DNA from 3 places in the Janthinobacterium amylolyticum genome. Region 3 is predicted to be linked to each of the others. Evidence: predicted binding sites of a transcription regulator. Region 3 holds the regulator's gene; each other region holds the start of a gene.
What was found. The regulator sigma-54, encoded in region 3, starts transcription at its own class of promoters, with help from an activator protein. The targets are predictions, from matches to a motif close to TGGCANGNAANCTGCTTT.
Positions count from the first base shown of each region.

Region 1: a site for sigma-54 is predicted at 3,996-4,013, ahead of adh (aldehyde dehydrogenase). Genes of this name have one in related genera too.
Region 2: a site for sigma-54 is predicted at 6,946-6,963, ahead of ACQ4WR_RS01985 (circularly permuted type 2 ATP-grasp protein). Genes of this name have one in related genera too.

Region 1 covers NZ_JBNYXL010000021.1:4,633-14,868, reverse strand. Annotated here, with positions in the region: gene ACQ4WR_RS27930 (substrate-binding periplasmic protein) at 1-290, shown strand, start outside; gene ACQ4WR_RS27925 (TonB-dependent receptor family protein) at 450-2,600, opposite strand; gene ACQ4WR_RS27920 (beta-propeller fold lactonase family protein) at 2,805-3,761, shown strand; gene adh (aldehyde dehydrogenase) at 4,092-5,612, shown strand; gene ACQ4WR_RS27910 (DUF779 domain-containing protein) at 5,664-6,053, shown strand; gene ACQ4WR_RS27905 (PQQ-dependent methanol/ethanol family dehydrogenase) at 6,103-7,839, shown strand; gene ACQ4WR_RS27900 (porin) at 8,137-9,297, shown strand; gene ACQ4WR_RS27895 (4Fe-4S binding protein) at 9,360-10,236, shown strand, end outside.
Region 2 covers NZ_JBNYXL010000001.1:397,869-408,104, forward strand. Annotated here, with positions in the region: gene ACQ4WR_RS01960 (2-hydroxyacid dehydrogenase) at 1-801, opposite strand, end outside; gene ACQ4WR_RS01965 (hypothetical protein) at 1,534-2,202, opposite strand; gene ACQ4WR_RS01970 (TonB-dependent receptor) at 2,443-4,647, shown strand; gene ACQ4WR_RS01975 (hypothetical protein) at 4,749-5,621, shown strand; gene ACQ4WR_RS01980 (sensor histidine kinase) at 5,705-6,832, shown strand; gene ACQ4WR_RS01985 (circularly permuted type 2 ATP-grasp protein) at 7,001-8,455, shown strand; gene ACQ4WR_RS01990 (alpha-E domain-containing protein) at 8,449-9,393, shown strand; gene ACQ4WR_RS01995 (transglutaminase family protein) at 9,393-10,202, shown strand.
Region 3 covers NZ_JBNYXL010000010.1:189,151-199,386, forward strand. Annotated here, with positions in the region: gene ilvA (threonine ammonia-lyase, biosynthetic) at 1-782, shown strand, start outside; gene queF (NADPH-dependent 7-cyano-7-deazaguanine reductase QueF) at 1,006-1,848, shown strand; gene ACQ4WR_RS21485 (PTS sugar transporter subunit IIA) at 2,192-2,674, shown strand; gene hprK (HPr(Ser) kinase/phosphatase) at 2,711-3,646, shown strand; gene rapZ (RNase adapter RapZ) at 3,905-4,768, shown strand; gene ACQ4WR_RS21500 (enoyl-CoA hydratase/isomerase family protein) at 4,765-5,850, opposite strand; gene hpf (ribosome hibernation-promoting factor, HPF/YfiA family) at 6,003-6,362, opposite strand; gene ACQ4WR_RS21510 (RNA polymerase factor sigma-54) at 6,432-7,910, opposite strand; gene lptB (LPS export ABC transporter ATP-binding protein) at 7,915-8,670, opposite strand; gene lptA (lipopolysaccharide transport periplasmic protein LptA) at 8,670-9,263, opposite strand; gene lptC (LPS export ABC transporter periplasmic protein LptC) at 9,289-9,855, opposite strand; gene ACQ4WR_RS21530 (KdsC family phosphatase) at 9,945-10,236, opposite strand, start outside.

The DNA of each region.
Region 1 (10,236 bases), on a different contig from region 3:
TCTTCGATACGGCAGCAGAAGCCCTGCAGCAATTGCAGGCGGGGCAGCTCGATGCCGTGCTGGCCAACCGCTCGGAAATCGAGTCCGTGCTGAAAGGCGATCCGGCCTTCGCCATGAACGAAGTGGCATTCGCCCGCCTGCCGCGTGCAGGCTGGGCCGTGGGGCTGGCCGTCAGCCGCCAGCAGCTGGACGTGGCCAAGCTGCTGCAGGCGGCCATGAACGAGATGGCGACCAGCGGCGAATTGAAGGCGATCTTTGAAAAATATGGGGTGCAGGAAGCGCGGCCTTGATAGGCCACGCTGGATGGGGAAGCCCGCGCATCGGAAGATGCGCGGGCTTTTTGTCATGAGGACGCCTGAAAGTGTTCAGGGCAAGGCGCTTTGCCGCAGGCAGTACGAATAGTACGACCAGGCAATGCAACGCGGCCCCGGACTTTTTCTCAGGTGTTCTTAGAAGGTATATTGGGCGCTGACACCCAGCAACCAATTCCGCCCCGGTGCCGCCTCATAGTAGCGCTTGTTGCTGTCGCCGACGATGACGGAGCCCACGTAGGTCTTGTCGAAAAGATTGTTCAAGCGGGCAAACTCCTTGAAGCGCCAGTTGCCCAAACTTTGCTTGGCATTGATGCGCGCGTTGAACACGGTGTAGCCGGGCGCGGGTTTTTCGCTGTTGCTGTCTTCCGCGTAGACCTTGTTGCTGGCTACGCTTTCCAGCGCCGCGCCAACATGGTCGAGCGTATCTTTCCAGGCCAGTTCCGCGAACAGGTTGGCGCTGGGCACGCCCGGCAAGCGGCTGCCTTTGCGCACACTGTTAAAGGCGTCGTCATAGACGGCATGCAGGCTGGTCAGTGCCACTTTCGTCGTGAAGCCATACGGCAGGCTGGAGTCGAGCGACACTTCCATACCCTGGCGCAAGGTCTTGCCCGCATTGCGGTAGCTGGTGCGTCCGCCGCTGGAACTGTCGACCACCAGTTCATCGTTGGTCTTGATCTGGAATACGGCCGCATTCAGGTGGGTATTGTTGTTGATCCTGGCCTTCACACCCGCTTCCACGTTGGTGCTGGTGGCTGGTTTCAAGTTGAAATTGAAGCCGCTGCCCGTGCCCGAGTAAAACAGTTCGTTCAGGGTAGGCGCCTCGAAACCGCGCGCGGCGCTGGCGTACACGTTGACGTTCGGCGTCAGTTTGTACAGCAGGCCCAGCACTGGTGTCGTATGGCTGAATTCCAGGCTGCCACTGTCATTGCCATTGCTGAGGAAATGGTCGTTCACCGACACTTTCATCTTGCTGTAACGCAAACCGGCACTGAATAGCCACGGGCCGCTTTGCCATTCCGTCTGGATGTAGGGATCGAGGCTGGAGACGACATCCTGCTCGTCGCGGCGCAGCTTGCCTTTCACGCCAAAAGTATTGCCGATGAAATTTTCATAGCCCGCGCGGTCGTCGCTGGATCGGCCGTAATTGATGCCAATGGTGGTGCTCAGCTTGCCGCCGGCCAGTTGATTCACATGCAGCCAGTTGGTGTCGATGCCGTAGAACTCGCGCTGGAAGTCGACCACGCCACCTGAATGTGTGAGTACTCCATTAATAGTTTGATTTTGTAGGAACTTGGTGAAGGCCTGGTACTGGATCACGTCGCGGTTGCCGCCGTAGGCCGTCACGTGCAGGCGGTCTTCGCCAAACGACTGTTCAAAGGTGGCGCCGATTTGCTGGTGGTCAATGCTCTTGCGTGTGTTGTAGCGTTCGGCCAGGGTGCGTTTCGGATTTTGCGTATCCGTCGCGTCGATTTCGCCGGCGCGCGGGTCGCGTGCGAACGTGGCCCAGGTGGCGCCCAGTGGATCTTGCGTATTGCCTTGGTGCAGGCTGTTGGCGACGATGGTCAGCTTGCTGTCCGCCGTCGGCTTGACCGTGATCTTGCCGAATGCCTGTTCCCGCGTGGCGGCGCTGTGGTCGCGGAAGCCGTCCGTGCGAAAGCGCGAGGCGTCGAGCACGTAGCCGATGGCACCGGCCTGGCCCTGCGCCGAGAGATCGACTTTATTGGTGCCGTAGCTGCCGCCCGTCACATTCAGTTCAACGGACGGGGGATTTTGTCCATCCTTGGAAAACAGCTGGATCACGCCGCCCGAGTGGTTGCCGTAGATGGCGGAAAACGGTCCGCGCAGCACTTCGATGCGCTCGGCTGTATCGAGGTTGAAAGTGGCGGCCTGGCCCTGGCCGTCGGGCATGCTGGCGGGAATGCCATCGCTGATCAGTTTGACGCCGCGCACGCCAAAGGCCGAGCGGGCACCGAAGCCGCGCGACGAGATCTGCAAGTCTTGCGCGTAGTTCTGGCGGTTTTGCACGACCAGGCCCGGCACGGCGGCCAGCGCTTCCGACGCATTCACGCGGATCTGGCCATCCTGGATGCGGGCGCTGTCGACCACGTCGATGGAGGCTGGCACTTCCTGGCTGGGATGGGCGATGCGGCTGCCGCTGATGACCACCGTATCCATGAGCTGCCCACCCGGATCTGCGACCTCGGCGGCGTAAGCGTGGGGAGCCAGGGTGGCGCTGCCGGCAACAAACAGGCTGGCGATGGTGTTCAGGCGGAAACGATGCTGCATGCGGGTTCTCCAATGTGAATAAAAGCCTGTTTTACCGCGTGCGCGATACAGGTCTGCATAGTCTTATCAAGCAATATGCTTGCCATGTCTCCATTGGTGGGCTGAAATTATACGCCTGTCCGTGGCATGGCGTTTGCATGCAGCAAGCTTTACCCGCGCCGCTCGTGCGCGCTTTTTCTGTGTCTTTCCATTGAAAAGGTGATTATGCCCAACTTATTCTTTCGCTTGCGCCAGATTTGCTGGCTGCTGCCTGTGCTGGCCGGCACGGCCGTCCAGGCGGCACCGTTTGCCTATGTTCCCAATGAAAAGTCGGGTAGCGTGAGCGTGATCGACACTGCTACCGACCAGGTGGTGCGCCAGATCGCGGCAGGCCAGCGCCCGCGCGGCATTGCCGCCGACCCCGGCGGGAAGCAGCTGTTTGTCACGGATGCGGCCAGCAGCGCCTTGCTGCTGATCGACAACGTGGCTGGCGCGCCTGCGCGCAAGGTGACGCTGGGCAAGTCGCCCGAAGGCGTCAGCGCCTCGCCGGACGGCAGCCATGTGGCCGTGGCCGTCGAGGAAAACAATAGCGTGGCCTTGCTCGATGGTCACACGGGCATCTTGCTCGCCGATATCAAGGTGCAGGGGCGTAACCCGGAACACGCTGTCTTCAGTCCGGACGGGCGCTGGCTGCTGGTCAGCGCGGAAGAGGCCGAGCAAGTCGATGTCATCGACGTGGCGCAGCGCCGGCAAGTCGCTTCCATCGCGGTGGGGCTGCGTCCGCGCGGCATCGGCTTCAGTCCGGATTCCGGCCGCGCCTATGTGGCGTGCGAACTGGTCAATGCCGTGTATGTCATCGACATGAGGCAGCGCAAGGCCATCGCCATCATTTCCGCAGGCAAGAATGCGAATGGCATCGCGGTCCATCCGAGCGGCAAGCAGGTGTACGTCTCGAACGGCATCGATGGCACGGTAATGGTGATCGACACGGCCAGCAATCAGGTGACGGCCATCATTGCCGTGGGTAAGCGTCCGTGGAACATGGCCATCACGCCGGACGGCGCCAAGCTGTACGTGGCTAACGGCCGCTCGAACAGTCTCTCCGTCATCGATACGGCCAGCGCGCGCAAGGTGGCCGATATTACTGTGGGCGAATTGCCATGGGGCGTCGTGATTCGCTAGCGGGCGCAACCCAGGTGTTCCAGTCTGGCACACCTGTTCCATTGTGCAGCGCCGTCCACTGCCATCGCCCCAGGCTGGCACCTATTGCAACAGCGCGAGTCCAGCTTGTTCAAAACACAAACAGGGCGACAGCAGCCATGCCCGCCGGGGCATGGCATGCATAGCGCGGCCGGATGGACGCCACGCCCTTGCAACAGGGCCAAAACACGCTAAGTTTGTAGTGGGGAGGCGAGCTGGCACGGCATTTGCGGAAGACACCATGTACTCACCCCATTTGTACCAGGACGTTTGTTTCAACCACCAACAATTCCATACGATATAGAGGACGACATGAATCTCGCAGACATCAGCAAACTGGGCGTCGCCAATCCCTTCAAGCAACGCTACGACAATTACATCGGCGGCAAGTTCGTTGCCCCCGTAAAAGGTGAATACTTTCCTAACATTACGCCGATCACGGGCTTGCCATTTTGCGAAATCGCCCGCTCCACGACGGAGGACGTCGGGCTGGCGCTGGACGCCGCCCATGCCGCCAAGGAAGCGTGGGGCAAGACCTCGCCTGCCGAGCGCGCCAATATCCTGAACCGCATCGCCGACCGCATCGAACAGAACCTGAGCCTGATCGCCACGGCGGAAACCATCGACAACGGCAAGCCGATCCGCGAAACGATGAACGCCGACATTCCGCTGGCCATCGACCATTTCCGCTACTTCGCCGGCTGCATCCGCGCGCAGGAAGGTTCCGTCGCGCAAATCGACGCGGAAACCTATGCTTATCACTACCACGAGCCGCTGGGCGTCGTCGGCCAGATCATCCCTTGGAACTTCCCGATTTTGATGGCCGTCTGGAAACTCGCGCCAGCCCTGGCCGCGGGCAATTGCGTGGTGCTGAAACCGGCCGAACAAACCCCGGCGTCCATCATGGTGTTGATCGAGCTGATCGGCGACCTGCTGCCACCGGGCGTGTTGAACATCATCAACGGTTTCGGCCTGGAAGCGGGCAAGCCGCTGGCGTCGAGCAAGCGCATCGCCAAGATCGCCTTCACGGGCGAAACCGGCACGGGCCGCCTGATCATGGGCTACGCCGCGCAAAACCTGATTCCCGTCACCCTGGAACTGGGCGGCAAGTCGCCGAACATCTTCTTTGAAGACGTGATGGATGCGGATGACGATTATTTCGACAAGTGCCTGGAAGGTTTTACGATGTTTGCGCTGAACCAGGGCGAGGTGTGCACCTGCCCTTCGCGCGTGCTGATCCAGGAATCGATCTACGAGAAATTCATCGAACGGGCCTTGAAGCGCGTGGCCGCCATCAAGCAGGGCAATCCGCTTGACTCCGCCACCATGATCGGCGCCCAGGCATCGCAGGAGCAGCTGGAAAAAATCCTCTCCTACCTGGACATCGGCCGCCAGGAAGGCGCCGAAGTGCTGGCCGGAGGCGAGCGCAACACGCAGGCCGGTGATCTGGAAGGTGGCTACTATGTGCGCCCGACCGTCTTCAAGGGCGACAACAAGATGCGCATCTTCCAGGAAGAGATTTTCGGGCCGGTCGTGTCCGTCACGACCTTCAAGGATGAGGCCGAAGCACTGGCGATCGCCAACGACACCTTGTACGGCCTGGGCGCCGGCCTGTGGACGCGCGACGGCTCGCGTGCTTTCCGCGTGGGCCGTGCCATCCAGGCAGGCCGCGTGTGGACCAATTGCTATCACCTGTATCCGGCCCACGCCGCGTTCGGTGGCTACAAGCAATCGGGTATCGGCCGCGAAAACCACAAGATGATGCTCGACCACTACCAGCAAACGAAGAACTTGCTGGTGAGCTATAGCCCGAAAGCGCTGGGCTTCTTCTAAACCGTTACACGCGCCGCGCCTCTCCAGGTGCGGCGCGCTGAAAGGGATGCCATGGGTGCAGCAATTGCCAGGGTGGTCGCCACGGATGCGGCACTGGACATGATGGACAAGTTGCGTGAGCGTCACGGCCCGCTGATGTTTTTCCAGTCGGGCGGCTGCTGCGACGGCAGTGCGCCCATGTGCTACGCGCTGGGCGAGTTCGATGTCAGCGATTCCGACATCTATCTGGGCAATTTGAACGGCACGCCGTTCTACATGGGGCTCGAGCAATTCGCGTACTGGGAGCATACCCAGCTGATTATCGATGTGGTCGACGGCAATGGCGGCATGTTTTCACTCGACAACGGCACGGGCAAGCGCTTCCTGACGCGCTCGCGCCTGTTCACCGATGAAGAGTGCGCCGTGCTGCATGCCCAGCCGCATGAGCACCGCAAGACTTGATACACACATACTAATAAAACAGAGGGAGATGATTGTGCAGAAAAAAATCATGGGGATACTCGTCGGTTTGAGTTTGGTTTCCTTGGTCCAGGCGGCCGACGTAGGCAATGTCACCAGCGCCATGCTCGACAATACGGCGAAGAATCCGTCGAGTATCTTGTCGTTTGGCATGGGCACGCAGGGCCAGCGCTATTCGCCGTTGACGCAGATCAACGACAAGACCGTGGCCAAGCTGGTGCCTGCCTGGTCATTTTCGTTTGGCGGTGAAAAGCAGCGGGGCCAGGAATCGCAGCCTTTGATTCACAATGGCAAGATGTTTGTCACGGCGTCGTATTCGCGCATTTTCGCCATCGACTTGAAAACGGGCGCCAAGCTGTGGAAATACGAGCATCGCTTGCCAGACGGCATCATGCCCTGCTGCGACGTGGTCAACCGTGGCGCCGCGCTGTATGGCAACCTGGTGATTTTCGGCACGCTCGATGCGTATCTGGTGGCGCTGGACCAGAACACGGGCAAGATCGTCTGGAAGGAAAAAGTCGACGACTATGCGGCCGGCTACTCGATGACGGCCGCACCGCTGATCGCCGAAGGCTTGCTGCTGACGGGCGTGTCGGGCGGCGAATTCGGCATCGTCGGCCGGGTCGAGGCGCGCAACCCCATGACGGGCGACCTGGTGTGGACGCGCCCTACGGTCGAGGGGCACATGGGCCACCGCTACGACAAGGATGGCAAGGCAAGCGATAACGGCGTGTCCGGCACCGCGAATAAAACCTGGCCTGGCGACCTGTGGAAAACGGGCGGCGCTTCCACCTGGATGGGCGGCACTTATGATCCGCAAACCAAGCTGGCCTATTTCGGCACGGGCAACCCGGCGCCATGGAACAGCCACTTGCGTCCCGGCGACAACCTGTATTCCTCGTCCACCGTGGCGCTGGACGTGAAAACGGGCCAGATCAAGTGGGCGTATCAGAATACGCCGAATGATGCCTGGGATTTCGATGGTGCCAATGAGTTCGTTACCTTCGACATGGATGGCAAGCGCTACGGCGGCAAGGCCGATCGCAATGGCTTTTTCTATGTGATCGACGCGACCAGCGGCAAGCTGCAGAATGCCTTTCCTTTCGTGAAGAAAATTACCTGGGCCAGCAGCATCGACCTGAAGTCGGGCCGGCCGAACTACATCGCCGCCGGCCGTCCAGGCGACCCGACCAAGGGCGAAGAAGGCAAGAAGGGCACGACCGTGTTTGCCGCGCCCGCTTTCCTTGGCGCCAAAAACCAGATGCCGATGGCCTACTCGCCGCAAACCAGGCTGTTCTATGTGCCGGCGAATGAATGGGGCATGGACATCTGGAACGAGCCCATCAGCTACAAGAAGGGCGGCGCCTTCCTCGGTGCCGGTTTTACCATCAAGCCCTTGTTTGACGATTACATCGGCGCCATGCGCGCCATCGATCCGAAGACGGGCAAGATCGTCTGGGAAATCAAGAACAACGCGCCGCTGTGGGGCGGCGTGATGAGTACGGCGGGCAACCTGGTGTTTTACGGCACGCCGGAAGGTTTCCTGAAAGCCGTCGACGCGAAGTCGGGCAAGGAACTGTGGAAATTCCAGACCGGCTCGGGCGTCGTTGCGCCACCCGTCACCTGGCAAGATGGCGATACGCAATATGTCGCCGTCGTTTCCGGCTGGGGCGGCGCGGTGCCGCTGTGGGGCGGCGAAGTGGCGAAGAAGGTCAATTTCCTGGAACAGGGCGGTTCCGTCTGGGTCTTCAAGCTGGCATCGAAGTAATGGGGTGAAACGCCCGGCTTTCTGCGGATGGGTGTCTCCCTGTCCCGCCGGGCGTTTTGTTTTTTGCTGACGGCCCAGGCCGTCAGTTTTTTGTTTACGCAAGCGTTCGGTCAGTATGCTGATGCTGGCGGTCAAAAAATGAACATTGTTCGTTAGCATTGATCCGCTGCTATACACGTCAAGCGCCAATTTTTCTGCTCTCCCCCGGTGCTTTGCTGGGCACGCTTATTGCCAAAGATTGAGCTACATCAATCACTGGTGTGCAGACTAAAAACACAGAAGAAAAGGGGAGAAAACATGAATGCATTCATCAAGCTGGGGAGCCTGGGGGCCATGACAATCGCAGCGATGGGACAGGCGAACGCCGTCGATATCAAGGCTGGCGACTGGACCGTGTCGGTGGGCGGCATCGTCAACGCCTACTACACGCAAGTGTCGTGTTCGGGCGATGCCGTGGGCGGGCTGGCGCTGGGCGGCCAGGCGCTCGGTTGCGGCGGAGAAAAAGACCGTACCACCATCGGCAATGGATTGCTGCCGAACGGCCTGATCACATCGGCTTCGTCGCGTTTGGGCGAGTACGACGTGAAGGCCCTGATCGGCATCTACAACTCGACGGCCACGGACAGCGCCATCAGCCAGAACAGCGTGGTCGATGTGCGCCAGGCTTTCTTCACATTTGGCAACGAACACATGGGCGCTTTCAAGCTGGGGCGCGACTACGGCATGTTTGGCGCGAATGCGATCCTGTCCGACATGACCTTGCTGGGTTCGGGCGCGCCCGTGCAGGCCACGCAGCGCGGTCGTGTCACCTTGGGCCATATCGGCGCCGGCTACACCTATCTGGGCAACTATGGGCAGATCATGTACAGCTCGCCGAAGTCGGGCGGCTTTGGCGCCGACGTGGCGCTGGTCAGCCCCGTCTCCGATACCCCCATCGTGGCAGGCTCGACGTATTCCTCGAAGTCGAGTCCGCAAATGCAGGCGCAACTGACGTATGCGCACGAAGGCTTGAAAGCCTGGCTGGGCGTGAAGTCGCAAAAGTTCACTTCAAAAACGGCCGGTGTGGATGACCTGACCATGCGCGGCGTGGAAGTGGGCGGCTCGTATCAGATGGGCCCGGCTGGCGTGCTGGTGAATTTCCAGGGCGGCAAGGGACTGGGTATCTTGTCCGATGCGGACCAGGGCGATACCAAGTCGAAGAACTGGCTGCTGCAAGGCACGTACAAGCCTACAGACAAGCTGAAGCTGGGCTTGTCCTACGGTATCAGCAAGAACGACGACAACACGGCCGGCACGGGGAGATTGAAATCGAACGCCAACCTGACCCTGGGCGCGTACTACTCGCTCAACAGCGCGATCACCCTGGTGGGCGAACTGGGCCAGACGCGTTCGAAAGGTTTTGCGGGCGGTGAAGCGAGGATGAATGGCGTGTCCCTGGGCGGTATTATTTTCTTCTAATCAGTTATCAGCACGCGGCGCCGGAAACTGCGGCGCCGCACGGAGCACGGTGCATGAGGACAATGCGGTTATTCATCGCTTGCTGGCTATTTCTGTTTATCCTGGGACAGGCGTGGGCCGGCGTACTCACCAAAGCGGAGCTTGCCCGGCGCTTTCCTGCGCCCCTGGTCGTGGGCGACAAGGAAGTGGATGTGCCTGTGTGGCCATTGTTCAAGCAAAACGCCACGGCCACCGACTTGGTCGGCTATGTATTCGAGTCGGTGGACCTGGCGCCCATTCCCGGCTTTTCTGGCGTTCCCGTTAATTTGTTGATCGCGATCAATCCACAAGGCAGTTTTCTCGAGGTGGCCGTGTTGTCTCATCACGAGCCCGTCTTTCTCGACGGCCTCGGCGAAGCGCCGTTATTCCAGTTCGTCCAGCAATACAAGAATTTGTCGCTGAAACAGAACATCGCCATCGGTGCGCGCACCAAGCGGGCGGCGGACACGACCCATGCCGATATCGATGGCGTGTCGAAGGCCACGGCATCCGTGCGCATCATCAATCAGAGCGTGCTGGCGTCGGCCTTGAAAGTGTCGCGCAAAAAACTGGGCTTTGCGCAAGGCCGCGATCCTGACCAGCTCGCCCGCATTCGCATGGCGGTAGTCGACAAACTCAGCGTGACGCAGATGCTCGAGCAGGGCTTGATCCAGCATGTGCGCCTGAGTAACAAGGAGGTGGAAGCCCTGTTTGCGGGCAGTCCCGGCGCGGGCCTCGATAAGGAAGGTGCGCGCGATCCGGAGGGCATCTTCATCGACTTTTACCTGGCCTATGTTTCCGTGCCGTCCGTGGGCCGCAACCTGCTGACGGAACGCAGCTGGAACAAGCTGCGCAACCGGCTTGACGAGGGCGACCACGCCATGCTTGTACTGTCGCGCGGGCGCTACAGCGTGCTGGGGG
Region 2 (10,236 bases), on a different contig from region 3:
CACGTGCGGTTCATCGGCAAAGACGTCGAGTCCGGCCGCGCCCAGGTGGCCATCCTGCAAGGCGGCGATCATGGCGTCCTCGTCGATCAGCGCGCCACGGGCGATATTGATCAGCGTGCCTTGCGGGCCCAGGGCGTCGAGTATGGTGCGGTCGACGATCTTGCGCGTGGCGGGCGTGCCCGGCGCGCAGACGATCAGATAGTCGCTTTCCTGCGCCAGGGCCAGCAGCGATTCCGCGCGCGGCACCTCGGTGCCGGCGATGGCGCGGGGCTGGAAATAGCGCACGTGGATGCCGAAAGCGGCCAGGCGATGCGCGATGGCTTGCCCGATCTGCCCGAAGCCGAAAATGCCGGCCGTCTTGCCGCGCAGGCTGGATGCGGGAGCGATGGCCTCGCGGCGTTCCCAGGCGCCATCGCGCACGAAGCGGTCGAGCGCGGCAATGTGGCGGGCGCTGGCCAGCAGCAGGCCCAGCGCCGTGTCGGCCACGTCATCCGTCAGCACGTTCGGCGTGGTGGTGACGGCGATGCCGCGCTGGCGCGCCACGTCCAGCGCCACGCCATCGAGGCCCACGCCATTGACGGCGATGATTTCCAGCGCCGGCAGCAGGGCCATGTCGGTGGCGTTCAAGCCCAGCGCCCCCGTCGTGACGACGCCACGGATGCGCGGCGCCAGAGTATCCAGCCAGGCATGGCGCTCTTCCGGCGCGACTTGCCAGGCATGGTGGCAGGCGTAACGTTCTTCCAGTTGCGCGTTGACGGCAGCCGAGGGGCTGGGGGCGAGGATAAGGATGTCGGGTGGCATGGGCGTCCAGGATGGTGTCGGCGGAAAGAGGCAAAAGAAGCGCAGACGCAACTTAGCATATTTGGCGCCCAGCCGGGGACGGCAGCCCCGCAATCGCCCGGAAAACCCTGCGGCCGGCGCGGTCTTTGCCCGCGCCATTGCGCCACCGCGTTGGTCGGATTGGCGCGGCGCAGGCATGCGTAATCCCACAACTGCGTTGGCCGCCGGTGATGTCGGACGACGCGCTTGCGCGCTGATCCGACCTACGCCCTGCTTCGGCGCACGCCACTTTCCTGGCTGGCCGGGTATTTAAGCCTGCGCTACTTGCGTAATCCGGCAACAATGTTGGCCGCTGGTGATGTCGGATTACGCGCTTGCGCGCTGATCCGACCTACGGCACACAGGGGCACGCTAAAGTGCGCAGCTTGCCGCCCGTTTGAAGTGCTCTTTGCCTGCGCCCCTGCCGGAACCGCGTTGGTCGGATTGGCGCGGCGCAGCCGTGCGTAATCCGGCAACAATGTTGGCCGCTGGTGATGTCGGATGACGCGCTTGCGCGCTGATCCGACCTACGGCACACACGCCGGACACGCTAAAGTGCGCAGCTTGCCGCCCGTTTGAAGTGCTCTTTGCCTGCGCCCATGTCGGCGCCGCGTAGGTCGGATTAGCGCGGCGCAGCCGTGCGTAATCCGACAACTGCGTTGGCCGCCGGTGATGTCGGACGACGCGCTTGCGCGCTGATCCGACGCACGACCATCAGCCGGGGCACGCCACTTTTTTCAGTTTGCCGCCCGTTTTAAAAGGATCGGCGCCCGCGCCCGGATTATCTCCCATGGCGTAGCAGCTGGCGCCGCCGGGGCTGACCACGCGCGTGGCGGGCCGTCCGTCGGCCATCAGGAAGTCTTCCACCTTGATGACCGGCCCGCCACGGTAAGCCGAGGCGACGAGCTTCTGGAATGCCGTCTCGCTCTTGAGTTCCGCCATCGCCAGCCACGGTTTGCCTTTATTCTGTTCAGCGCGCAAGGCCTTGTCGGCGGCGCCTGCCGCCAGCCGCGCGCGCGTGCGCAAGTCGGCCATGGGCGCCTCGGCAGGCTGCTCGGCTGCGGGTGCGGTGATGGCTTCCGCCGTGGCGGGTTCGGCGTCAGCTTGCGCCTGCGCCGCGGGCGCGGCGGGCGGTGCCGTGGGGCCGGGCGCGCGCGGGCGCGGCATGGGCATCGGCAAGGGCATCGGTGGCGTGCGCGGCAGTGGTTTCGGCGGCATCAGGGTCATGAAGGCCACGTCCGTATAGTGGCTCAGCTTGCGCGCCGGCAGCAGCAGGAAATACAGGCCCAATACATGCATGGCCAGGATCAGGGCGACGGCCGCGCCTCTCGCGCTGAAGCGCCAGGTGCGGTGCGGGGAAGCGGACTGATCTCGCTGAAACATGGGCAGAAAGCATCTGGTGAGCGCAATGCGCGATGCCATAGTGTAGCGAGAGTGGCTCAAACTTGTTAATCAATCCGCAAGGTATCGTCTGATGCGCCTTTTTCACGCAAAATCCGGCACCTGCGCCGCAAATTGTTGCGCCGGATACCATTTTTTTTACGCGCCCTTGCACGCTTCCACACGCTTTCCGGCCGGGAGGAATATAATGATAATCATTCTCATTATTATCGAACAACAACCATGCGCACCTTCCACCTCATCCCTACCCCGTTCGCCCTGGCCGCCTTCGTGCTGGCCAGCTCCGCCGCGCAGGCGCAGACTACCGCCGCCGATGCGCAAACCATGCCGACGGTCGTCGTGAATGCCTCGGCCGATGCGTCGGCGGAAGGCTTGTCCAAGGCCTATGCCGGTGGGCAGGTGGCGCGCGGCGGACGCATGGGCATTCTTGGTTCCGTGGACATGATGGATAGCCCGTTCGGTAGCACCAGTTATACGCAGCAATTCATCGCCGACCAGCAGGCACGCAGCGTGGGCGACCTGCTGCAGAGCGATCCGGCCGTGCGCATGTCGCGCGGCTATGGCAATTTCCAGGAAGTGTATGTGATCCGCGGCTTTGCCCTCGACTCCGATGACGTGGCATATAACGGCCTGTACGGCGTGCTGCCCCGTCAATACGTGTCGCCGGAACTGCTCGAGCGCGTGGAGGTGTTCCGCGGCGCCAGCGCTTTCCTGAATGGCGCGGCACCGGGCGGCAGCGGCATCGGCGGCGCCATCAACCTGATGCCCAAGCGCGCCGGCAACGCGCCGCTGACGGAACTGACGGTGGGCGTGGAATCGGGCGGCCATGCCTATGCGGCCATCGACGTGGCGCGCCGTTTTGGCGAAAACAAGGAATTCGGCGTGCGCGTGAATGCCGCCAAGCGCCAGGGCGAAACCAGCATCAAGCGCGAAGACCATGACGTGGGCATGTTTTCTGTCGGCCTCGACTATCGCGGCCGCAACTACCGTCTGTCGGCGGACGCCGGCTACCAGAACTTCGATCTGACGGCGCCGCGCCCTTCCGTCAACGCCGGCAACCTGGCGACCCTGCCTGGCGCACCCGATGCGTCGAAGAACTTTGCCCAGCCGTGGAGCTATTCGAAGGAGCATGATGTGTTCGGGACGGCGCGCGCCGAAGTGGACGTCGCCAAGGATGTGGTGGCCTGGGCGGCGTTCGGCAGTCGCTCGACGAAGGAATCGAACAGCCTGGCCCAACCCACGTTGACCTCGCTCAATGGCGATGCCAGCGTGTACCGCTTCGACAACGCGCGCAAGCAGGAAATCCGCACTGGCGAATTGGGCATTCGTGGCAAGCTCACGACGGGCGCCGTCAAGCACAGCCTGGTAGCGAGCTGGTCCGGTCACTGGAACGAAGCGAAAAATGCCTACGCCATCAGCGATTACGCGGGCTTGCCGACAAATATCTATCGTCCCGTCGACGTGGCCATGCCGCCTACCCTGGAGGACAACTCGGGCGGCGTGATGAGCGACCCGCGCCTGACGCAAAAGACCATTCTCAACAGCTATGCCGTGGCCGATACCATGGCCTTCCTTGAGGAGCAGCTGTTGCTGACCGTGGGCCTGCGCCGCCAGCAGATCCGCGACGCAGCCTACGCGTATGGCACGGCCGTGCAGTACTCCAGCTATGACAAGAGCGCCACCACGCCGGTAGCGGGCATTGTCTACAAGGCCAGCAAGAACGTGTCGCTGTACGCCAACTACATCGAAGCGCTGGTCAAGGGTCCCGTGGCCAGCGGTACCTATTTTGATGGCAAGGATCAAGTGGCCGTGAGCAACCTGGGCGAAGTCTTTGCGCCTTACAAGTCCAAGCAGAAAGAAATCGGCGTCAAGTACGATGGCGGCAAGCTGGGCATGAGCGCCGCCCTGTTCTCGACGGCCAAGCCTTTGCCTGCCATCGTCGGCTCGCGCGCCACCTTGTCGGGCGAACAGCGCAACCAGGGTCTGGAACTGTCCATCTTCGGCACGCCGATGGCCGGCGTGCGCCTGCTGGGCGGCCTGACCTGGCTCGATACGCAACAGCGCAACACGGACAAGCCGCTGAACAACGGCAAGAACGCCATCGGCGCGCCAAAAACACAGCTGAGCGTGGGCGGCGAATGGGATGTGCCGGGCGCGCCTGGCCTGTCGCTGAACGCCCGCACCGTCTACACGTCGACCCAGTATGCGGACCTGGCCAACAGCAAGCAACTGCCATCGTGGACCCGCGTCGACATCGGCGCGCGCTACCTGACGCAGGTGGCAGGCCATGACGTGACCTTGCGCGCGCGCATCGACAACGTGGCCGACCGCAGTTACTGGGCCTCGGCCGTCTCCTCGTTCGACGCCGGCAGCCTGGTGCTGGCCGCGCCGCGCACCTTCGTCGTCTCGGGCAGCGTGGCGTTCTGACCGATCCCGCGCCTGCCTTGCCGCCAAGCTGCCCGCATCGGGCAGCTTTTTTTTCGCGTGCGCGCCTGTGCCGTCACCGTGGCTTGAGCGACAATGCCCGCATGAGACTCCCTGCCCTGCTATTGCTGTTCGCCATTGCCCTGCCCGCCGCCGCCCAGAAGCAGGCCGCCTGCCCGTACGCCGCCTGGAAAAGCGGTTTCCAGGGCGATGCGCGGGCGCAAGCCACGTGTTTGCTGCGACCCGTGCAGCGCTATGCGCGCCTCGGGGCCAGCGCGCCGCTGCCGGCATTTCTCGCCAGCCGCGTTGGCCAGCGCACGGACATCGCGCCGGCCACCCTGCGCGCCTACCTGGCGGCGCAAGGCATCAGCGAGGCTGACGCGGGCGGCGCCATCGATGCGCCCCTGTCGCGTGCCACGGGGCGCCTGGTGGCGCCCGTGGCCCGTTATTTCGTGATCCATGACACCAGCTATCCGAATTTCCTGGCAGAACCGATTCCCGCCCACATCAACGACGCCAGCTGGGATTTCAACGATTTTACGGTGCGCAATCCGGCGCTGGGCGGCGGGCCGAAAGGCCATGTGTATGTGAATCGCCTGGGCGCATCGCTGCAGGTGCGCGACTTTGGCACGCCCGGCTACGCCAGCAAGCTGGAAAAAGACAAGCCGTCCTTGACGGGCCTGTTCCTGCACGTGGAACTGGTGCAGCCGCGCAATTCCGTACCCGGCGGCGGCAAGGGCAACGATGGCCTGGCGCCCGATCCCGGCTTTACGCCGGCGCAATATGAGCGGCTGGCCCTGCTGTACGTCGCGGCCAGCGTGCGCAAGGGCACGTGGCTGATTCCCGCCTTCCATGCCGTGCTCGATACGGGCTACGCGAATGGCCACGACGATCCGCAGAACTTTTCTCTCGCGCAATGGGATGCAGTCCTCAGCCATTTGAGCACCGTCATACAAGGCGCCGGCGCACCGAATTGAACGCCCCCCGCGCGCCAAATTGGAGGATACTTTAGGTCGCGCGCCGCAACGCGCGCATGCCGACCTGCTGATGGGGAGCTGCGATGACCTATGCCTCTGACCAGAAAATGAGCACGCTGGACCTGCCGGCGCGCACGCGGCGCCTGTTCAGCATGCGCGATGCCGTGCTGACGCAATGGGAACACGAGGTGCGCGCCAAGGTACGCGGCGCCGACGCCCTGCTCACGCCCATCCTGATTAACACCCTGCCGACCTTCTTCGACAACCTGGCTGAAGCGCTGACACCGGGCTACCCCCGTGACGATGCCACCAGCAACACGAATGCGCCGGCCGTGCACGGCAATGAACGGGCACGCATGACCAGCTACGGGCCGGAACAGGTGATCCAGGAATACCAGATTTTCCGCGACTGTTTTGCCGAGGCGGCGCTCGAGGCCGGCGTGCCGCTGCGGCGCAAGGACTGGAAGGTGATCAACGTCTCGATCGATACGGGCATCCGCGAAGCCATCCTGGAATTTACCGCCATGCACGAGGGTTTCCAGCGCCGCATCGCCGCCGGCCTGTCGCATGACATGCGCAATCCCCTGTCCGTCATGCTCAACAGCGCGCAGATATTGCAACGCCTGGCGCAGCAGGCCGATGTGCCGGCGCTGGCGCAAAAAATCATCGAGCACGGCAAGCGCCTCGACGACATGATCCAGGAACTGCTCGATACGCTCAGCTACCACCGGGGGCAAAAGCTGCCGCTGCTGCTGCAGCGTTTCGACATCCTGCCGCTGGCACGGCAAGTGGGCGACAGCGTGAATACGGGCTTGCCCGGCAAGTGCGCCGTCACGGGCTGTTCCGTCACCGGCTGGTGGTGCGAAAATTCCTTGCGCCGGGCCATGGAAAACCTGGTGGGCAATGCCGTCAAGTACGGCGACGACGGCCCCATCCATATCCACGTGAATACCTTGCGCGAACGCATGATCATTACCGTGCACAACACGGGCAGCTGCATCGCGCCCGACCAGACCGAGCGCATCTTCGATTATCTGCGCCGCGAACATCCTGGCAGCGCGCCAGGCTGGGGCATCGGCCTGCCCTTCGTGCAGAACGTGGCGGAAAGCCATGGCGGCAGCGCCATCGTCGACAGCGCCCCGGAGCGTGGCACCACTTTTACCATCGACCTGCCCATCGACTGCCGGCCCTTCGTCACGCCGGACGCTTGAACGTGCCTGCCCCATGCCGGCACTATCCGCGCAGTAATGCACCAATACGGTGCACTTGACGGATTTACGCCACAAAAATGGTCATTTTTTACACATTTTCACGTGTGCCCTACTGGCATGATTTCTGCTGAGCTATAGTCAGACCAAGGCTCAAGGGGAAATCACAACATGGCAAATTTTTTCAATGAAATGACTGCAGATGAAGTGGGCACGGACAGCAAGGTGCGTGAACACTACCGTGAATTTAACAACTGGCTGGAGCAGCAATCCCCCGACACCATCGCCCGCAAGCGGGCCGAAGCGGACCTGACGTTTCGCCGGGTCGGCATCACCTTCGCCGTGTATGGCGACGATGCCGGCACGGAACGCCTGATTCCCTTCGACACCATTCCCCGCATCATCCCCGCCGCCGAATGGGCGCAGATGCAAACGGGCCTGGTGCAGCGCGTGCAAGCGCTGAACATGTTCATCCATGATATTTATCACGCTCAAAATATCATCAAGGCGGGCATCATTCCCGCCGAGCAAATTTACAAGAATGCCCAGTACCGCCCGGAAATGCAGGGCATTGCCGTCGCCTCCGACATTTACGCGCATATCGCCGGCGTGGATATCGTGCGGGCCGGCCAAGGCGAGTTCTATGTGCTGGAAGACAACCTGCGCGTGCCATCCGGCGTGTCCTACATGCTGGAAGACCGCAAGATGATGATGCGGCTGTTCCCGGAATTGTTCGCGCGCAACCGCATCGCCCCCGTCGACCATTACCCGGACATGCTGCTCGACAACCTTCGCTCCGTCGCGCCCATGGGCGTCGATGACCCCACGGTGGTGGTCATGACGCCCGGCATGTACAACTCCGCCTACTTCGAGCACGCCTTTTTGGCCCAGCAAATGGGCGTGGAACTGGTGGAAGGCAAGGATTTGTTTGTCAACGACAATTCCGTCTACATGCGCACCACGCGCGGCCCCAAGCGGGTCGACGTGATCTACCGCCGCGTCGACGACGATTTCCTCGACCCGCTGGCCTTCCGCTCGGATTCCTCGCTGGGCGTGCCGGGCCTGCTGTCCGTCTACCGCGCCGGCCGCGTGACCCTGGCGAACGCCATCGGCACGGGCGTGGCCGACGACAAGTCGATCTATCCCTTTGTTCCCGACATGATCAAGTTTTACCTCTCGCAGGAACCGATACTCAACAACGTGCCCACCTACCAGTGCCGCAAGCCGGCCGATCTGTCCTACGTGCTGGCGAATTTGCCCAAGCTGGTCGTCAAGGAAGTGCACGGCGCTGGCGGCTACGGCATGCTGGTGGGGCCGGCGTCGAGCATGGCGCAGATCGAGGACTTCCGCCAGCGCCTGCTGGCCAATCCGGGCGGCTACATCGCCCAGCCTACCCTCGCCCTGTCCGCCTGCCCCACGTATGTCGAGGCCGGGATCGCGCCGCGCCACATCGATTTGCGCCCGTTCGTGCTGTCCGGCAAGACGATTTCCATGGTGCCCGGCGGCCTGACCCGCGTGGCCCTGGGCGAAGGTTCGCTGGTGGTCAACTCCTCGCAGGGAGGCGGCACCAAGGATACCTGGGTACTGGAAGCAACATCCGCCTTTGCAGGAGAAAAAACATGCTGAGCCGCACCGCCGATCATTTGTTCTGGATGGCCCGCTACACGGAGCGGGCGGAAAACACGGCCCGCATGCTCGACGTCAATATGCAGACCTCGATGCTGCCGCAGTCGGAACAGGACGCGGAACAGGGCTGGCGCGCCACCCTGGGGATTTCCGAGCTGCAAAGCGCGTACGACCACAAATATGGCCGCTTCCACACGCGCGACGTGCTCGACTTCATGGTGCGCGACCCGAACAACCCCTCGTCCATCCTCGCCTGCCTGACGGGCGCGCGCGAAAACGCCCGCGCCGTGCGGGGCACCCTGACGACGGAAGTATGGGAAATCCAGAACGCCACCTGGCTCGACATGCAGAAGCGCCTGAAAAGCAATCTGCTGGAAACGGACCCCAGCCAGTTCTTCGAATGGGTCAAGTACCGCTCGCACCTGTCGCGCGGCGTGACGTTGGGCACCATGCTCAAGGACGAGGCCATTCACTTCATCCGCCTGGGAACCTTCCTGGAGCGGGCCGACAACACAGCGCGCATCCTCGACGTGAAATTCCACGGCGCGCGCGACACGTCGAAAGACATCACCCAGCGCGATTTTTACTACTGGGCGGCGCTGCTGCGCTCCGTCTCCGGTTTCGAGATCTACCGCAAGGTCTACCGCGATGTCATCACCCCGGCGCGCGTCGCCGAATTGCTGATGCTGCGCGGCGACATGCCACGATCCTTGCTGGCCTGCATGGATGACGTGGTGGAAAACCTCAAGCATATCCGCAATGATGTGTCCGCCGATACGGAGCGTTTCGCCGGCAAACTGCATGCGGAACTGAAATTCGGCCATATCGACGACATCATGAAGGCGGGACTGCATCTGACCCTGACGGAGTTTCTGGAAAACATCAATGACCTGGGCAACCGGGTCAGCCGCGACTTCCTCGTTCCCCTGGCGGCCTGATGCAGCTCACCATCCGCCACGAAACCCATTACGCCTATAGTGCGCCGCTGGCCTACACCATCCAGCAGCTGCACCTGACGCCGCGTATCGAGCCGCAGCAGCGGGCCCTGTCCTGGCACATTTCCACGCCGGGCCGGTGTCACGCCTACACGGATGCCTACGGCAACTTGTCGCACATGCTGACCATTAACGGCAGCCATCAGTCGCTGAGCCTGGTGGCCCATGGCGTGGTCGAAACCATTTATCCGCACAAAGGACGGCTGAACCTGGTCGATACCCTCTCGCCCTTGCTGTTTACCATGCCGACTCCCTTGACGCAGGCCAACCCGGCCATCCTGGAACTGGCCGCCGCCAGCCTGCCCGACCGCGCGGTGACGGCCGGGACCGGCCATTTGCTGCGCCTGGCCGAGCACATCGTCGGCAAGGTGGCGTATGAAAGCGGCGCCACCATGGTCACCACCACGGCAGGCGATGCGCTGGCCCTGGGGCGCGGCGTGTGCCAGGACCATGCCCACCTGTACCTGGCCTGCTGCCACGCCTGGGGCATCCCGGCCCGCTATGTGTCCGGCTACATCGATCCGGGCACCACGGGCCACGCGGCCAGCCATGCCTGGGTCGACGCCTGGGCCGAGGACCCGGACTTCGCGGGCTGGGTCAGCATCGACGTCACCCATGCGCGCCTGATGACGGATGCATATTGCCGGCTGGCCATCGGGCGCGACTACGATTCGGCCGCGCCCGTGCGCGGCGTGCGCCAGGGAGGCGGCACGGAAACGTTGCGGGTCGATGTGCAGATCGTGCCCGTCTAGCCCCTGCAAACAGGCAGGAATGAGGCTGGCCGGG
Region 3 (10,236 bases):
TGGATGAAGTCATCATCGTCGACACGGACGCCATCTGCGCCGCCATCAAGGATGTGTTTACCGATACCCGCTCCATCCTGGAACCGGCCGGCGCACTGGCCATCGCCGGCGCCAAGGCCTATGTGGAACGGGCCAGCCTGAGCAAGCACCCTGTCATCAACCAGACTCTGGTGACGATTGCCTGCGGCGCCAACATGAATTTCGACCGTTTGCGCTTTGTCGCCGAGCGTGCCGAACTGGGCGAATTTCGCGAAGCCGTGTTCGCCGTCACCATGCGCGAACAGCGGGGCAGCTTCAAGCGCTTCTGCTCGCTCATCGGCGCACGCAACGTCACGGAATTCAACTACCGCATCAGCGATGAAAAAGCCGCGCACGTGTTTGTCGGCATTCAAATTGCCGACCGGCATGAGTCAAGCGTGCTGGCGAAAACGTTTGAGGAACACGAGTTCCGCACCCTGGACCTGACCCACGACGAGCTGGCCAAGTCGCACATCCGCCACCTGGTCGGTGGCAAGAGCCGGCTGGCGCAGGACGAACTGCTGTACCGCTTTGAATTCCCCGAACGCCCCGGTGCGCTGATGCGCTTCCTCGACAGCATGGCGCCGAACTGGAATATTTCACTGTGCCATTACCGCAGCCAGGGCGGCGACGTGGGCCGCATCCTGATCGGCCTGCAGGTACCGCCCGATGAAATGGGAGAATTCGCCCGCTTCCTCGATACACTCGGGTATCGTTACTGGGATGAAAGCAGCAATCCTGTCTACAAACTGTTCCTCGGTTAAATGGAATACACCTAACCAAACCTACTGCGCGTCGGTATAGGTAGCCTGCGATGCTCACCGTACTAAAGTACGGTTGCGCTTCTCGACCACCTCTCCCTTCCGCTCGCTACGGTTTTGTTAGGTGTTGAAATTGCTCGGACCAGACTGATTGCTTTGCGCCAGTGCTTACCGTCCGAGTAAATAGGCTACCATGCGTGCTTGACTGAATTCACGCCACACGACCATGACCACCACCAACGACCTCGCCGAACAATCCCCGCTGGGCAAAAGCTCCGCCTACCGCAGCGATTACGCGCCGGAACTGCTGTTCCTGATTCCCCGCCAGGGCAAGCGCGACGAGCTGGAATTGCGCGGCACCCTGCCCTTCTTCGGCCTCGACATCTGGAATGCCTACGAACTGTCGTGGCTGAATCAGCGCGGCAAGCCGCAGGTGGCCATCGCCAAGGTCAGCGCGCCGGCCGATTCGCCCAACATCATCGAATCGAAATCGTTCAAGCTGTACCTGAACTCCTTCAACCAGACCAAACTGGACAGCCCTGAAGCGCTGCTGGCCTTGCTCAAACAGGACTTGTCCAACGGTTTCGGCGCGCCCGTGCAGGTGGAACTGACCTTGCAGGAAGACTTCGGCAAGCTGAAAATGGGCGAGTTCGACGGCGTGCTGCTCGATCGCCTGGACCTGGAAATCACGCAATACACGCCTTCGCCCCTGCTGCTCAAGGCGGCCTTGGACGAAGCTCCCGTGGAAGAAAAACTCGTCTCGCACTTGCTGAAATCGAATTGCCTGGTGACGGGCCAGCCGGACTGGGGCAGCGTGCAGATCGAGTATGCGGGACCGCAGATCGACCAGGAAAGCCTGCTGCGCTACCTGATCGGTTTCCGTGAACACAATGAATTCCACGAGCAGTGCGTCGAGCGCATCTTTGTCGACATCTTGCGCCAGTGCAAGCCACAAAAACTGTCCGTGTATGCGCGCTATACGCGCCGTGGCGGCCTCGATATCAATCCCTGGCGCAGCAACTTCAGCACGGGCAGCATGCCGGGCAATCTGCGCAACGCGCGCCAGTAAGCACCAGGGCAACAGCGGGCGGCGCGTTGAAAATGCCAACAGGAATGTTGACTGTGTTTTAAAACAACGTTGCCGTCATGCTTTACGGCATCATCAAAGCGCTGAAAAGTCGGAAAATCCGCATTCGGCGACGGAAAAAGCGGTGCGTCCCGCGTTTTTAATCAGGAAATAGCCGATATCCGCTGGTGTTATTTTTTTGTTAAAATGAAGGCAACAAGGGCCGTAGCGCCCACTGCGCCCGCAGCGGGCGTATACTGTTGAGAATTGGCGTTACAGGCCGCTGAAACAGGCCTATAATTCGGCTCGCAAGCCCTCTGCGCATTGCACCATTTCATTGAGTGTCATGACTAATCTTAGCAAAATACTATCCCTCGAAAACGTCCTCCTGGACCTGGAAGTCTCCAGCAAAAAGCGCGCTTTCGAGCAAGCCGGCCTGATCTTCGAAAACAATTACGGCATCGCCCGCTCCACCGTGTCGGACAATCTGTTTGCCCGCGAGCGCCTGGGTTCGACGGGTCTGGGCCACGGCGTGGCCGTGCCGCACGGCAGGGTCAAGGGCAGCAAAACCCTGAAAGCGCCGCTGGGCGCCTTCGTCCGTCTGGCCGAGCCGATTCCGTTCGAGTCGCCCGATGGCAAACCCGTCAATCTGCTGTTTTTCCTGCTGATTCCCGATCATGTCACCCAGCAACATCTGGAAATCCTCTCGGAAATCGCCGAAATGTTTTCCGATGACGCCTTCCGTACGGCGCTGGCCACGGATCCGGAACCGAAATCCGTGCATTCGCGCATCGTCAATTGGCAACCTAGTCTTCAAGCGGCGGGTTAAACTTCAGGTATTCCTCCACTCCTGAAGAAGACTGCCATGTTGCAAACGCCGCTGACGATACAACGCCTGTACGACGACAATCGTGAAAGTCTGCAACTGGGCTGGTTCGCCGGCTTCCCCGGCGGCGAGCGCCTGATCTCGGGCGACGTCTCGTCGGCCGCCGACCAGGTAGGCCACTTGAACCTCATCCATCCGGGCCGCATCCAGGTCTTTGGCCACCAGGAAATCAATTACTACCAGCGCCTGAAGGTCAATACGCGCACCCACGTGATCGGCGAGCTGATCGCCGGCGGCCCGCCCGCGCTGATCATCGCGCAAGGGCTGGAAACGCCGCCCGACATTCTCGCCATTTGCGACGAGCAAAACATTCCCCTGTTCTCCACGCCGCTGCCGGCCGCGCAAGTGATCGACTTCCTGCGCGTCTACCTGTCGAAAAAACTGGCGCAGCGCATCATCATGCACGGCGTCTTCATGGACGTGCTGGGCGTGGGCGTGCTGATCACGGGCGACTCGGGCCTGGGCAAAAGCGAGCTGGGGCTGGAGCTGATCTCGCGCAGCCACGGCCTGGTGGCCGATGACGCCGTCGAGTTCTCGCGCATCGCCCCCAACATGATCGAAGGACGCTGCCCGCCCCTGCTGCAAAACCTGCTGGAAGTGCGGGGACTGGGTTTGCTCGACATCAAGGCCATCTTTGGCGAAACGGCCGTGCGCCGCAAGATGCGCTTGAAACTGATCGTCCACCTGGTGCGCCGCAATGCGCTGGAAGAAGAAGTCGAGCGCCTGCCCTTCCTGTTCCCCACGGAAGACGTGCTCGGTTTGCCCGTGCGCAAGGTCGTCATCCCCGTCGCCGCCGGCCGCAACATCGCCGTGCTGCTGGAAGCGGCCGTACGCAATACCATTTTGCAACTGCGCGGCATCGATACCTTGCAGGAGTTCATGGAGCGGCAACGACTCGCCATGAGTGGCGATTAATGTTGCCAAGGAGTTCGCCCTTGCAAGGGCGAACCGTTACGCAGGCACGCAGCAGTGCTGCGTGAATTCCCTGCTGCACCAACGACTCGCCATGAGTGGCGATTAGCAATGTAGGTCGGATTAGCGGGGCAAAGCCCCGCGTCATCCGACAACATTGTTGACGTGTGCGGCAAAGAAATACGACAGTCGAAATTGCAATAATCTGTAAAGCTCATTGCCTTGAAGGCAGAGGGCCGTTCTTTATTGTATGATCGGCCTATGCATATCGTCCTTATTACCGGAATATCCGGCTCCGGCAAATCCGTCGCGCTCAATGTGCTGGAAGATACCGGCTACTACTGTGTCGACAACCTGCCGCCCGCCTTGCTGCCCAGCCTGGTGCAAACCCTGCTCGACGAAGGTGCCCCGCAGTTGGCCGTGGCCGTCGATGCGCGCAGCGCCGAATCGCTGGCCAACTTGCCGCACAATGTGGCGCTGCTGCGCGACCAGGGGCACGACGTGAAAGTCATGTTCCTGACGGCCACCACGCATGCGCTGGTGGCGCGTTTTTCGGAAACGCGGCGCAGCCATCCGCTGTCGCATGAATTGCGTCCGAACCAGAATCCCGCCAGCCGCCGCACCCTGATCGAGTGCATTTCGGAAGAGCGCGAACGCCTGTCGGCCATCGAACAGCTGGGCCATGTGATCGACACCTCGGAGCTGAGCGCCAACAAGCTGCGCAGCTGGATCAAGGATATCGTCGCCTCCGAGCGCGCACCGCTGACCCTGTTCTTCGAGTCCTTCGCCTTCAAGCTGGGCGTGCCGCTGGACGCCGATTTCGTGTTCGATGTGCGGGCCTTGCCGAACCCCTATTACGACCTGGCGCTGCGTCCGCTCGATGGCCGCGACGCGCCCGTGATCGCCTTCCTCGACGCACAGCCCAGCGCGCTGGAAATGCTGGCCGACATCCGCGCCTTCATCGAGAAATGGTTGCCTTCTTTCAAGTCCGACAACCGCAGCTACCTGACGGTGGCCCTGGGCTGCACGGGTGGCCAGCACCGCTCCGTGTACATGGCGGAACGGCTGACGCAGTATTTCAGCGCCCATGAGCGCGTCGTACTGCGCCACCGCGAACGCGCTTAATCCAGATAGCGTAGCGGATGCGCCTGCGCCGGCCAGACCGGCGCAAAGAAACGCGCCACCATGGCTGTGTCGACCTCGTCCAGGCTGGCAGGATTCCAGCGCGGCGCATTGTCCTTGTCGACCACCAGCGCGCGCACGCCTTCGAGCACTTCGCCATGTTCGAAATTGTGGCGCACCACCGTGCGCTCCATGCGCAGGCAGTCTGCCACGCCCAGGTGGGCGCCCCGCTGCAGCAATTCCAGAGTCACCGACATCATCAACGGCGAGCGCTGCCGCATGGCGGCCAGTGCCTTGGCGGCAAACGCACTGTCGTCCTGTGCCAGCGAGGACAGGATGGCGGCCACGCTGCCGGCGCTGAAATGGCGGTCCAGCGCCGCGCGCGCCGTGGCCAGCGGCGCCGTGCCCGCGTGCGACTGGAACGGTGCGGCCAGGGCCTTGATGGCCACCGGCAAGCCTTCGCCCGGCGTCTCGTCAAGCAGGGCCAGCAGCGCAGGCATCTGCGTTTCCGGCAAATACACATCGGCCAGGCCCGTGTACAAGGCATCGGCCGCACCGATGGTCAGGCCCGTCAAGCCCAGGTACAGGCCCAGCCGGCCGGCCAGGCGCGACAGGAAATAACTGCCGCCCACGTCCGGAAACAGGCCGATGTTCACCTCCGGCATGGCCATGCGCGTACGACCCGTCACGATGCGCAGCTGGTTGCCGGGGCCGGCTTGCGCCACGCCCATGCCGCCGCCCATCACCACGCCATCCATGACGGTGATATACGGTTTCGGGTAAAAATGAATTAGATGGTTTAAAGCATATTCTTCCGTAAAGAAGTCTTCCAGCAGCGCGCTGCCGCCCTGCGGCGTGGCCAGGCCCGCGTCATAAAAGAAACGGATGTCGCCGCCGGCGCACAGGGCTTTGTCGCTGCTCGAGCGGATGACGACGGCGTCGACCTGCGGATCGTCGCGCCAGGCCAGCAAGGCGGCGCTGAGGGCGCGCACCATCTCCAGCGAGAGGGAATTGAGGGCTTTCGGGCGGTCGAGCACGATATGCCCGGTGCGGTTGCGGATGGCAGTCTGGACGAAGTCGCTCATGGCAGGATGGAAAGAGGTGAAGATGGCGCATTCTAGCGCTTTCACCACGAACATTGCGTTCCCGTCCATCCCCGGCGAGGGCGACGGGCGCAAAAAAGGGCGCGGTAGGCGCGCCCTTAGTTGATCACAGCGGGTTGAGAATCGCAGGCCGCTTAGGCGGCGGCGAATTCCTCGTCCGAACTGTCTGGCAGATGCTTGATCGCCTCTTTACCGTGCCCTTGCACTTTGGTTTTGTACTTCATCACTTGCCGGTCCAGCTTGTCAATCAGGCTGTCAATCGCGGCATACAGGTCTTGCGCCAGGCTTTCCACATACACAGTTTTACCACTGAGCCGCAGGTTCACTTCGGCCTTTTGACGTTTTTCTTTCTCTTTGAGGTTGTCGACGGTCAGAATCACGGCAATATCGATGACTTGATCGAAATGACGTTTTACGCGCTCCAGTTTCGTTTGTACGTATTCACGGATGGCTGGTGTCACTTCGAGATGATGTCCGCTGATGGTGAGATTCATACACACTCCTAAAGATGATCGGGTTCGTGCGGTCCATCGTATCCGGCCCGCAGAGGAACCGAAAAAAACTTACAAACACTTACGCAGGCTCACTGGCGGAATTTTCAATGCTTCCCGGTATTTGGCAACAGTACGTCGCGCAATCACCATGCCTTGTTCCCCCAGCATGTCCGCAATCTTACTGTCGGATAAAGGATTTTTAGGGTCTTCTGCTCCTGTCAGTTGCACGATCAATGCCCGTATCGCCGTCGATGACGCTTCGCCCCCCGCTTCGGTGGCGACGTGGCTACCAAAGAAATATTTCAACTCGAACATGCCATGCGGGGTCAGCATGTACTTTTGAGTTGTTACCCGCGAGATAGTACTCTCGTGTAAACCCAGTGTATCAGCTATTTCACGGAGCACAAGGGGGCGCATGGCAACGGCCCCATGCGAGAAAAAGTTCTTTTGTCTTTCTACTATCGCCTGCGCCACGCGCAAGATGGTATCGAAGCGCTGGCGCATGTTTTTGATCAGCCACTTGGCTTCTTGCAGCTGCGCGCCCATGGCCCCTTCGCCCTTGCCTTGCTTCAATAAATTGGCATACATGGCGTTTACCCGCAGGCGCGGCATGACGTCATTGTTCAAGGTGACTTGCCAGCCATTGCGCGCGCGCTTGACGACGACGTCGGGCACCACGTAGTCGGAGACATCCGAGGCGAACACGGCACCCGGGTGCGGGTTGCACAGGCGAATTACCGTCTGCGCCTCGCGCAAATCTTCATCGTCGCAATCGAGGGCTTTTTTCAGCTTGTTGAAATCGCGCTGGGCAAACCAGGCCAGGTGCTTTTCCACGATGACGAGGGCCATGCGGCGCGTCACCATGGCGATCTGCGGCAAGCGCCTGATTTGCAGCGCCAGGCATTCGGACGCATTGCGCGCGCCCACGCCGGGCGGGTCGAAACTTTGCAGCAGGGACAAGGCCGTGCGCAGTTCGTCGGCGTCGATTTCCAGTTCTTCGGGCAGGCGCGCCAGGATGTCGTCAAGCGACTCTTCCAGGTAGCCATTGTCGTCGAGCGCGTCGATGATCAGCTCGACCAGCGCGCGGTCGCGCAACTCGAGCACCGTCACGCGCATCTGTTCCATCAGGTGTTCGCGCAGGGTGCAGTGGTGGGCTTCCAGTTGTGGACGCGCATCTTCGTCGTCGGGCGCCTTGCCGCGGCTCGCTTCGCTCCAGTCGCTGTCGGCGCCATCCATGGCGGCCGGCGCATCGCCGCCTTCGCCGTCGAACGTTTCCCCTTCAGCGGGCGCGGCTGGCGCTTCCTGGCTCGGTGGCTGCGGTGGCGCCTCGGCCGGTGCGGCCGTGGAACTGAGGGCCCCATCGGACAGCAGGCGCAACGAACGGTCGAGGGGATCGTCGAGGCGTTCGAGCAAGGGGTTGTCCGTCAGCAGTTGCTCTAATTCCTGGTGCAACTCCAGGGTAGACAATTGCAACAGGCGTATCGATTGCTGCAACTGAGGCGTCAGTGCCAAGTGCTGCGAAGTGCGCAGCTGCAATGATTGTTTCATTGGCTCACATACGGAAGTGTTCGCCCAGATAGACCCGGCGTACCGACTCGTTCGCGATGATGTCGTCGGGGCGTCCCGACGCCAGTACCGAGCCCTGGTTGATGATGTAGGCACGGTCGCAAATACCCAGCGTCTCGCGCACATTATGATCGGTGATCAGCACGCCAATATTGCGCTCCTTCAAGAAGCGCACGATACGCTGGATCTCGATCACGGCGATAGGATCGACGCCGGCGAACGGTTCGTCGAGCAGCACGAAACGGGGGTCGGTGGCCAGCGCGCGGGCGATTTCCACGCGGCGGCGCTCGCCGCCGGACAGGGACAGCGCCTGGTTTTCGCGCAACTTTTCAATTTGCAAGTCGGCCAGCAATTTATCCAGCCGCTCTTCGATCTCGGCCTTCTTCAAGGGACGCCCTTCGATGGTCTGGATTTCCAGCACGGCGCGGATATTGTCTTCCACCGTCAGCTTGCGGAAGACAGACGCTTCCTGCGGCAGATATGACAAGCCCATCTGCGCGCGGCGGTGGATCGGCAGGCTGGAAATGTCCACGCCGCTGATATCGATGCTGCCGCCATCGGACGGCACCAGGCCGACGATCATGTAGAACGAGGTGGTCTTGCCGGCGCCGTTCGGTCCCAGCAGGCCCACCACTTCGCCGCATTCGACTTGCAGCGAGACATCATGTACGACTTGGCGCTTGCCATAGGTTTTCTGCAGTCCGCGAACGATCAGGGTACTGCCGCAACGTGTATTTTCCATTATTTCTTTCCTGGCGCAGGCGTCGCCGGCGCTTTCTCCGCCGCCGGGGCCTTGGTCTTCGGCTGGATCACCATGCGCACGCTGCCGGCGCCCGGGGTGTTGGTGCCGTTGTCGGAATTTTCCATCGTAAAGACTTCCTTGCGGCTGTCATACGAGATGAAGGCGCCATTGGCCACGTCGGTCACTTTCGTGCCCTCCAGGCGTGTCAGCTTGGCCTTGGAAAACAGTTTCACCACTTCCGTCTTGTTGTCGTATTCGACGCGCTCCGCTTCGCCTTCCACCCACAGGTCGCCCGCGCCATCGCGCTTCTGACGGAAGGTGGCCAGCTTGCCGGGATCGGCCCAGAAGGTGATGAATTGGTAGCCTTGCGGATCTTCCGTGATCAGGGCGCGGCCCGCCTTCATGGTCAGGGTGCCTTTCACCAGCACGACGTCGCCCGTGAGGGTGCGCACTTGCTTGACATCATCAACCTGGCCACGCTGGGCGGTGATGACGGCTTCCTTCTCGGAATCGGCCTTTTCGGCATGCGCCGGGCCCATCACTGCCAGCGAGCAGACGGTGGACAACAGGGTCAACAGCAAGACGTTTTTCATATTATGGTTTCCTTGTTTCATTCTGTCATTGTGCCGCGGCGGCTGGCCGTGGCTTCGGCGGGAGTACGATGCGCAAGGCGTTCTGCACTTCCACCACGCCGGTGGCGTTATTGGCCTTCATGCCGACGCCGTTGATGCGCGAGGCGCCCGTCAGGATATCGACAGGCACATCCGTTTCCATCCGCTCTTCATCGGGAAACACCGTCAGCGCTTCCGTCTTCATGGTGAGGTTCTGCGCCTTCGGGCTGGCCGCCCGGTCGATGACGACCTTGCGGTGCAGCTGCAGGCGGGTATTGTCCTGGTCGATATGCGCCAGCTCCGCATTCATGTTCAGCGGCGGCATGCCCGGCGTGAGCTTGCGCACGAAAGGCTGGTCGATATCGGACGAATCGTCGGCAGGATAATGCGTGAGCTTGGTACCCGAGACGATATAGCTGGGCTTGCCCGTCAAGTCCATGCGCACCATGCTGAAATTGGTAATGAAATAATCGGGTTCATCCAGATGCTTGCTGGCCTCGATATCCTGGCCATTCTTGTTCATCACCTCGAGCAGCCAAAAGCTGCCCAGCGCGACGACAACCGCGCCCAGCATGGTAAATATGATGCGCCAACGGTGGGCGCCTCCTGGCTTTTGCATAGTGCTTCACTCTCTTCAATGATACTGGCGGCAAGGCAGGTGCCTCACTCCAGGAACGGCGCCATGACGCGCGCATAGTTGTCCTGGGCGCGCAGCAGGAATTCGCAGATCTCGCGCACCGCGCCGCGGCCGCCGCCGGCCTGCGTCACGTAATGCGCCAGATCCTGCGCTTCCGCACGCCCGCCCGGCACGCTGACGGCAAAGCCCACGCGGCGCAGGATGGGCGCATCGATGACATCGTCGCCGATATAGCCGCATTGCTCTTCCGTCAAGCCCGTCAGCGCCAGCAGTTCGCGGAACGGCGTCAGCTTGTCATGGCCGCCCTGGTGCACATGG